One region of the Mesorhizobium sp. C395A genome, then DNA from elsewhere that is predicted to be linked to it. Evidence: riboswitches for the same ligand, from Rfam matches in the RefSeq annotation. Region 1 holds a riboswitch; each other region holds the start of a gene.
What was found. A riboswitch is a leader RNA that binds a small molecule or an ion and turns the genes downstream of it on or off. The one in region 1 is predicted to bind thiamine pyrophosphate.

Region 2: it holds a riboswitch for thiamine pyrophosphate, as region 1 does, so the genes downstream of both, thiB (thiamine ABC transporter substrate binding subunit) here and thiC (phosphomethylpyrimidine synthase ThiC) in region 1, are expected to answer to the same signal.
Region 3: it holds a riboswitch for thiamine pyrophosphate, as region 1 does, so the genes downstream of both, NLY37_RS03865 (YkoF family thiamine/hydroxymethylpyrimidine-binding protein) here and thiC (phosphomethylpyrimidine synthase ThiC) in region 1, are expected to answer to the same signal.

The regions. Positions count from the first base shown of each region.
Region 1 covers NZ_CP100473.1:5,982,191-5,985,144, forward strand. Annotated here, with positions in the region: gene thiC (phosphomethylpyrimidine synthase ThiC) at 1-1,628, opposite strand, end outside; TPP riboswitch at 1,731-1,847, opposite strand; gene pmtA (phospholipid N-methyltransferase PmtA) at 2,027-2,623, opposite strand; gene NLY37_RS28990 (DUF309 domain-containing protein) at 2,798-2,954, shown strand, end outside.
Region 2 covers NZ_CP100473.1:4,221,042-4,223,995, reverse strand. Annotated here, with positions in the region: gene NLY37_RS20665 (ABC-F family ATP-binding cassette domain-containing protein) at 1-517, opposite strand, end outside; gene NLY37_RS20660 (thiamine diphosphokinase) at 519-1,178, opposite strand; TPP riboswitch at 1,341-1,455, shown strand; gene thiB (thiamine ABC transporter substrate binding subunit) at 1,499-2,506, shown strand; gene thiP (thiamine/thiamine pyrophosphate ABC transporter permease) at 2,727-2,954, shown strand, end outside.
Region 3 covers NZ_CP100473.1:791,310-794,263, reverse strand. Annotated here, with positions in the region: gene NLY37_RS03870 (ABC transporter permease) at 1-494, opposite strand, end outside; gene NLY37_RS03865 (YkoF family thiamine/hydroxymethylpyrimidine-binding protein) at 750-1,358, opposite strand; TPP riboswitch at 1,349-1,461, opposite strand; partial or broken gene NLY37_RS03860 (GSU2403 family nucleotidyltransferase fold protein) at 1,663-2,061, shown strand; gene NLY37_RS03855 (hypothetical protein) at 2,311-2,562, shown strand; gene NLY37_RS03850 (DUF2934 domain-containing protein) at 2,717-2,954, opposite strand, start outside.

The DNA of each region.
Region 1 (2,954 bases):
AAGGTCTGGTCGTGGAAGGACCGCGCCGTTTCGGGATCGAGCGACAGGTTGAACTGATCCTCCCAGCGGAACTCGAAGCGCGCGCGCGAAAGCGCATCATCCCTGACTTTCGCCGCCGGATGGCCCTTCGCCAGGTCGGCGGCATGGGCGGCGATCTTGTAGGTGATCACGCCAATCTTGACATCGTTGCGATCGGGAAGGCCGAGATGCTCCTTGGGCGTGACGTAGCAGAGCATGGCGGTGCCGAACCAACCGATCATAGCGGCGCCGATGCCGGAGGTGATGTGGTCGTAGCCCGGCGCGATGTCGGTCGTCACCGGTCCGAGCGTATAGAACGGCGCCTCGCCGCAGACGGCGAGTTGCTTGTCCATGTTCGCCTTGATTTTGTGCATCGGCACGTGGCCAGGCCCCTCGATCATCGCCTGGCAATCCTTCGCCCAGGCGATCTGCGTCAGCTCGCCAAGCGTTTCCAGCTCGGCGAACTGCGCCGCGTCGTTGGCATCGGCGATCGAGCCGGGACGAAGGCCGTCGCCGAGCGAGAAGGAGACGTCATAAGCGCGGCAGATGTCGCAAATCTCCGCGAAGTGCTCGTAGAGGAAGCTTTCCCGGTGAAGGTGCAGGCACCATTTGGCCATGATTGAGCCGCCGCGCGAGACGATACCCGTCACCCGGTCGACCGTCAGCGGGATGTAATGCAGCCGCACGCCGGCGTGGATGGTGAAATAGTCGACGCCTTGCTCGGCCTGTTCGATCAGCGTGTCGCGGTACACCTCCCAGGTCAGATCCTCGGCAATGCCGCCAACCTTCTCGAGCGCCTGGTAGAGCGGCACCGTGCCGATCGGCACCGGCGAGTTGCGGACGATCCATTCGCGGATGTTGTGGATGTTGCGGCCGGTCGACAGGTCCATCACCGTATCGGCGCCCCAGCGGATCGCCCACACCATCTTTTCGACCTCTTCGGCCATCGACGATGTGACGGCGGAGTTGCCGATGTTGGCGTTGATCTTGACCAGAAAATTGCGACCGATGATCATCGGCTCGCTCTCGGGATGATTGATGTTGGCGGGAATGATCGCGCGTCCGCGCGCCACCTCGTCGCGCACGAATTCGGGTGTGACGAAATCGGGCAGCGTCGCGCCGAAAGCCTCGCCGTCGCGCTCAAGCTTTCCGCGCAGGATCTCGCGACCAAGGTTCTCGCGGATGGCGACGAACTCCATTTCGGGTGTGATGATGCCGGCGCGCGCATAGGCAAGCTGTGTCACCGCCTTGCCGGCCTTGGCTCTGAGCGGCCGGTTGCGAACGGGAAACTCCGGTGTCAGGCGTTCGCCCACCGCGAATCCGTTGTCTTCCGGCCGGACATGGCGGCCGTCATAGGCTTCGACATCGCCCCGCGCGATAACCCATTTATGGCGAATCCGCGCGAGGCCCTTTTCGATGCTGGTTTCGACTGTCGGGTCGGTATAGGGGCCGGACGGATCGTAGACGATGACGGGCGGTTCGCCCGCCGTCGGATGGACGGAGATTTCGCGCATCGGCACCCTGATCTGCGAGTGGATGGTACCGAGCTTGTGGATTTTCCGGGAGGCGGGCAGCGGTCCCGTCGACACTGCGGGGGTGAGGGCATTCATCTTGAGCTCCTTTGCTCATGCATTGGAGACCCAGTTCTGTGCCGGAAGGATGAAAAGACGCTTCTGTAGACCCGCCGAAACAGGACCTCGGGCGTAAACTCCCGCAAAGCGCTTGCACCGTCCCTACGCCAGTATGAACTGGATCAGGTTCAACGGGTCACTGCGCCGCGAAAGCCAGCAGTATCTCAGCCCCTTGCCGGGACTCCCCTGGTGAATGCCTCAGGTTGAACGGGCCGGCGCGGCTTTGTCAAGCGCATTTGGCCCGCCCACTGTCAAATCAAGGACCGCGTCGTCTTCTTGGCAAATCAGGCATCTGCCCCTGCTCTGTTCCACATCCTATTTGGGTGCAAGGCCACCACTCAGCGGAACCCTCAGAGAAGGAAACCGTCCAGATTTGGCTAGACTGCTCGACGATAAGTCCAGAGCTGTGCCGGCGGTATGTTGCGGACGACGAAGTCATAGTGGGAAACCACGTAACGGTCTGGCATCTTGATCACCGGCGACAGAGGTCCGTATGTGATCTGAATCACGGGCCGGCCGGCAGGAATACGGGCAAGCAGATCCTCAACCAGCGCGACACGCTGTTGCATTGGAAAGCTCAACAGCGGGACTGCACTTATAACGCAATCGAACTGTTCACCTTTGCGCTCACCCAGAGCTTCGTCCAGCGCAAATGCGTCGCCCAATCTGAAGTCCACATTCGGGAAGCGTTGCACCAGGCCGTCGTAGAAAATCCTGGAATATTCGACTGAAACCAGCTGGTGCGGCTTGATTCCCCTAGCCAGGATCGCCTTTGTGATGACACCGGTTCCCGCGCCAAGCTCCAGAATTGGCAATCCTGACCGTGGGTTCACCACGCTTGCCATCCGGCGTGCCGCATAAACCGAAGTGGGAATAAGGGCTCCCACGCCCTTCTTGTCCTTCTGCCAGCCTTTGAACAATTCAACTTCTTCCTCAAACCTTTTGCCGAGCCGCTCCTTCAGTCGCAAAATCATATCTTCTCCTTGCGTCAGCCGCTTACCCAACGTCATGAATTTGGCAAAGCGCGTTTTGGCCAATCTCGACACCCTTTACAAGCCCGTTAAGACTGCTTGCGTGTCACGACGCGGTCAGCATGAATTGCCCCTTAACGCACTTTCATGTTTGCTGGGCCTATGTCTCGCCCTCGCTTGCTGCCCGAAAAAAGTTTCCCGAGCTATGCGTATCTGCCCGGCAAATATCCGCATCCGGTGCGTGATCCCTTGGGCCACAGTTACCGATCAGATCCGGTGACCGTCGCCGTTGGCGAAGCGCTCGGCTCAGATGTGTTTCTCTGGGGAATCGACC
Region 2 (2,954 bases), 1.8 Mb from region 1:
AGATGACGATCAGCGCCGAAGACGTCCGGACAAGCTCTTCTTCCAGCCATTCGATGACCGACAAATCGAGATGGTTCGTCGGCTCATCAAGCAGCAGAATATCGGGTTCGGGCGCCATGACGCGGGCAAGTGCTGCGCGGCGCGCCTCGCCGCCGGAGAGATCGTTGGGGTTCTCCGTGCCGGCGAGGCCGAGATGCTCCATCAGATATGTGGCGCGGTAGGGATCGTCGGCAGGCCCAAGCCCGGCCTCGACATAGGCGCGCACATTGGCAAAGCCGTCCATGTCGGGCATTTGCGGGAGATAGCGCACCGTTGCCGAAGGCTGGCGGAAGACCTCGCCGTCTTGCGGCTCGATCAGACCAGCAGCAATCTTCAGGAGCGTCGACTTGCCGGAGCCGTTGCGGCCGACGAGCGCGATCTTGTCACCGGCGGACGCCGTCAGTTCGGCGCCATCGAGCAGCGGCGTGCCGCCAAAGGTCAGTCTTATGCCGTCGAGGTTGAGAAGGGGCGGGGCCATGTCAGCTTTCAGGCAAGGGGTAGGGGTGGGCGAGCAGCAGCGCGCGGCCATGGCCGAGCGCGATTTCGAGGCCGCCCCCGGTCGTGTTGGACTTGACCTCGTTCGAGATGGTCAGCGACGAGCCGAACACGACCTCGACATGGTCGAGCGGCCACTTCGCGCCGGACACGGTGAGGCCCGAAAGATCGGAAAAGCCGAGCACCGAAAACAGCGTTCCGTCGGCATAGTCGAAGCCGGCCTTGCCAGGCAGCAGAGGGGCGCCTTCCTGCGCTCCGCTGGTCAACAGCAATTTTGTGCCGGCCTCGGCCAGCCGCAGGCTGAGCGCCAGATGGAGGAAGGCGTGGTCGGCGCGCTTGCCGCCGAAAGCGCCGGCCAGCACCAGGCTGGTGGCGCCGCGTTCCAATGCCGCCGCGATCGCCAGTTCGCCATCGGTCTTGTCCTTTTCGGGAGGAAACACCTCCCGCGGCACGGCGGCGAGATCGGCAGGCAGGTCCGCCGGCACGGAATCGAAATCGCCGACCCACAGCTCCGGCATCACGCCGAGCAGGCGGGCATGATCGATGCCGGCGTCGGCGGCGATGACGCGCGTGCCCGCGACCTGGCGGTCGAGCCGCGGCGTGCGGACGAGATCGCCGCCAAGCAGGATGGTGAATGTGCTCATATCCGCTGGCCCTTACCAGCCCCGCCGACGAAACGGAAGGCCGAGCGGCACCGTCACTCTTTGTTGGAGCATGATCTTTTTCCGGAAACGGATTCCACTTTCCGGGATCACGCTCGGGCAAACTTCCACTTGCGTGGCACCTTGGCCGGGCCTATGTGTCGAAACGCTCTAACGGGGTGCCGGACGCGATCTTCGCGGACCGGCTGAGAGGCAGTCTCGCCAACCCGCTGAACCTGATCCGGTTTGTACCGGCGGAGGGATTAGACGCTTCGGACAGCCCGACGCCTCAATTCCTTTCAACACGAATGAAGGAGGCGCCGATGCGCATTTTTTTGTCCCGTCTTGTCCCAGCGCTTGGGCTTGCTGTTTCGCTACTGGCAAGCCCTGCGTGCGCGCAGGAAAAACTCACGATCTATACCTATGAGAGTTTCACTGCCGACTGGGGTCCAGGCCCCCAGGTGAAGAAGGAATTCGAGGCCGAGTGTGGCTGCAGCGTCGACTTCGTCTCGGTGGCCGACGGCGTCGCGCTGCTCAATCGCGTCAAGCTCGAAGGTGCGTCGACCAAAGCCGATATCGTGCTTGGCCTCGACACCAACCTCACCGCGGAAGCCAAGGCTTCCGGCCTGTTTGTCCCACATGGCGCGGTGGCTGAAAACAACGTGCCGGGCGGCTGGAGCGACGACACTTTCGTGCCCTACGATTATGGCTATTTCGCCGTCGTCTACGACACCGAGAAGCTGAAGAACCCACCGAAGAGCCTGAAGAAATTGGTCGAGGGCGATGCCGCCGACAAGATCGTCATCCAGGATCCGAGGACGTCGACGCCGGGCCTTGGCCTGCTGCTGTGGGTTAAGTCGGTCTATGGCGACAAGGCGCCGGAAGCCTGGGCGAAACTCAAGGGCAAAGTGCTGACGGTGACGCCGGGCTGGAGCGAGGCCTACGGCCTGTTCACCAAGGGCGAGGCGCCGATGGTGCTTTCCTATACGACGTCGCCGGCCTACCACATGGTGGCGGAGAACACCGGGCGCTACCAGGCGGCCTCGTTCGAGGAAGGCGAGTATCTGCAGATCGAGGTCGCCGGCATCACCACCACGGGCGCGAAGAATCCGCTGGCGGCGAAGTTCCTGGCCTTCATGACCGGGCCGAAATTCCAGGATGTCATTCCGGAGACCAACTGGATGTTCCCGGCCGGGAAAACCGACAAGCCGCTCAATCCGGCTTTTGATAGGCTGGTCAAGCCGGCGAAGACCTTGCTGTTCAGCCCGGAAGAGGTCGCGGCAAATCGCAAGGCCTGGGTGGATGAATGGCTGGCGGTGATGAGCAAGTAGATTTGGCTGTATAGTCAAAAGATGAGTGCTCTACGGCGCCCCCCTCTGTCCTGCCGGACATCTCCCCCACGAGGGGGGAGATTGGCCTTTACGTTGACTTTCGCCAATCTCCGAAGCTGCAGGAATGATCGGAGCGCTAAAACCGCCAATCTCCCCCCTCGTGGGGGAGATGTCCGGCAGGACAGAGGGGGGCGCGAAGGAACGCGACGCCCGGTAAAGAGTGCAACGCTCTGACCCCCGCATCACGGCCGGCATTGTCGCGCTTGCGGCAATCGCGCTGCTGATCGGTGGCGCCTTCGCCGGCCTTATCCGCGAAGGCGCGCACGACCTTTCCGGCGCCGCGTCCGCCTTTGACCTCTATCTCCTGCGCGTTGTCCGCTTCACGCTCTGGCAGGCTGCGCTCTCGACTCTGCTTTCCGCCGTACCGGCGCTCTTCGTCGCCCGGTCG
Region 3 (2,954 bases), 1.2 Mb from region 1:
ATCTGCGAAATCTCCTTGCTGGTCGCAGCAAAACCTTCGACCAGCGCGACCATCATCGGGAAGAAGGTGACGAGCGCCACAAGCAGGATTTTTGGCATCAGCCCGAAGCCGAACCACAGCACGATGAGCGGCGCGATCGCGACCAGCGGCAAGGTCTGGCTGACGATCAGCAGCGGAAACAGCGCGCGGCGCAGCGGGGCCAAGAAATCGACCAGCGCCGAAAGCACGAAGGCAGCGACCAACGAGCAGGCGAAGCCGGCTGATGTGGCGCGGATGGTGGGCAGCGTGTTGTCGGCAAGGGCGGCGCGATGCTCCCAGGCCTGCTGCAGCACGCGCGACGGCGCCGGCAGCATGGTGGGCGCAGCGCCACCATAGCGGGCGTAGAGCTCCCACGCCGCGAGGAGCAGGGCGGAGGCGCAGGCGGCGGGGATGGTCTTGGCGATGGCTGCGGCTAATCTCCCCCCTCGAGGGGGAGATGTCGCCGAAGGCGACAGAGGGGGTCGTCTCGCATGGAGCGCCCACGCCTTGCCGATGCGAAAAGGACGTCGGCGCTCCACGCGCTGGGACCCCCTCTGGCCTGCCGGCCATCTCCTGCTCGAGGGGGGAGATTCGTGGGCATCGCGGTCTTCGCCAATCGCCAATGGCTCCCCTCCTCTTTGTGCTGAGGTGTCAGAGGCATCTCCTCCACGCAATGGGTCAGATAAACCAGCCACGGCAATATCCTCGAGGAACGACGCTTGAGCCGCGGCTCAGACGGCGCTCGGGCTGTTCGCCGAGATCGTGATGTCGAGGGTGACGTGGCCGGCGCCGGGGCCGAAGCGGCAGAAGGCCTCGTTGAGCGTGGCAAACACCGCACCGGCATCGCCACGCAATTTGGTGCAGAAGTTCTTTGGGCGCTCAAAGACGCCGGACTGTTTCAGGAAATCGATGCAGCCGTAGATCTCGTCCATATGGTCGCCCGTGCCCATAACGTAGAGCGAGAACTGCGCCGCCACCGGCTGGCCGGTCGACGGCGTGGCCTGGACAGCGCGGATCGCGGCGATCTTGCGCTCGTCCAGCGGAATGGCGGGGCCGCCGGTCTCGTCGGAGCGGCAGATCGGATCGTCGGGCTCGCCCGGACAGCCGCGCGAGACCGCCGCCGAAAGCACGCAGTGCTTGCCGCTTTTGGCCGCCGCGACGAACAGGTCGCGCATGGCGGGAAACAGCACCTCGGGCGGCCCGACCATAAGGGTCGAGATGTCATCGGTTTCGATCCGCAGCCGGTCGCGCCAGGGATCGAGCGCGCCGAGCGCGCCGAGGATGACGCCGACGAAATCGTCGGTCATGGGATAAAGGGAAATCTGTGCGCCTGAAAACATCGCCCGCCTCGCTCCGCTGGTATTATCCAGATCAGCTTTAGGGTCCGAAGGCTTGCCGCCCTCATCTCAGCCCCGACCATACGGAGCACCCCTGTGGATGAGCGGGTTAAAGCATTGTTCGCGACAGTGGGGAAGCCGTTTGTTGAAGGCACTGCGGCAAAGTGTTTTGGGCCAGACGGGCCGGGCGCCCGGGCGTTCAGAGCGACTCGTCAGTTCGTTGCGTTATAAGATTTCCACGAATTTCTTATAACTGCGTTGAAATTCAAGCTGATAAACGTAATTATAAGAAAACGGCAGAGCCTCCGCGCAGCCCTTACGGTTTCTGGATTTCCTTATCCGCGACCCCATCCGAACTGTGCTGCTGCATCGCTGGGGCTTGCCTGTGCTGGTCCCCTCGCCCCAGCGCTACGCCATCCACAAGCTGATCGTCGCCTCGCGACGCGGGCCGAGCGCTGGCGCCAAGCGGGAGAAGGATCTCCATCAAGCGCGCCTGCTGACCCAAGCGCTCGAAGCCACACGTCGCCAGGACGACCTTGCCTTCGCCTTCATGGAAGCGTGGGACAAGGGCGAAAACTGGCGCGAGACGATCCGGCGCGGCCTGAACCTGTTCGACGCCGACACGAGGGAAACAGTCAACACCATCCTGGGAAAATCCCTCCGCGAAATTGGTGCGAGTCCTGAAGGATTCACGATGCGTGATTAGCTGAAGCGACCGCTGCTATATTCATTGTCATCGTCCCAACTGTACGAATTGGCTTGACGCTCATTCGTACATAAAGTACGATATCTCTTTTCGCAGAGAGGAATGTCCTTGAGCACAGCGAACCATGTTGCCTTCGCCGATCTCTCTCGTCCTTTGCCGTCATCTCCGTCGTTGCCGCCGCCTTTATTGCCGCCCCCTTTGTTGCCCTTGTCATTCGATCAGTGCCAACGCCTCGCCGGGGCCTGGCGAATGGCCAGCCAGGACATCGCCGACGACATCCGCTTCATCCGCCAATATCTGAAAGTCGTTGCCGAGAAGGACGAGAGGCTGTCGACCGGCACCCTTGTTCACAGCCGCGCCTATGTCGAGGCCTGCGCCGGCTGGCTGCCACAGACCGTGACGCGCTATCTGCGCCACCTGCGCCAGATCACCGAATGCGAACTGGCTATGACAGCTGCCGGGATTCGCTTTGCGCTGTCGAGTTATGCCTGGGAGGCATGAGGGCGCCTGTCGCGAAACACAAGGAATTGCGCTGCCCATCGCAGGCGCAATTCGTCAGGTTGAGAGGCTCGGGCGCGCTGAACGGCGAACGCCAAGGATGGCCCGGCCAGCGAATTCCGGCCTTGCTTTATTTCGACTGGCCTTATTTCTGGCCTTATTTCGATTTGGCTTTGCCGGACTTTGCGGCGGCAGGCTTCGCGGCCTTTGGCTTGGCGGCTGCCTTGGCGGGCTTGGCGTCAGCATTCTTCGCTGCCTTTTTGGGCTTGGCGACCGCGCCATCGACTTCAGCCGTGGCCTGCTCCCAGTGTTCCTGATGCGCGCCTTCAGGCCGGCCGGCCTTTTCCCAGATCTCGTGCGCGCGCTGGCGAATGCGGTCCTGTTTGTCGTCCGTC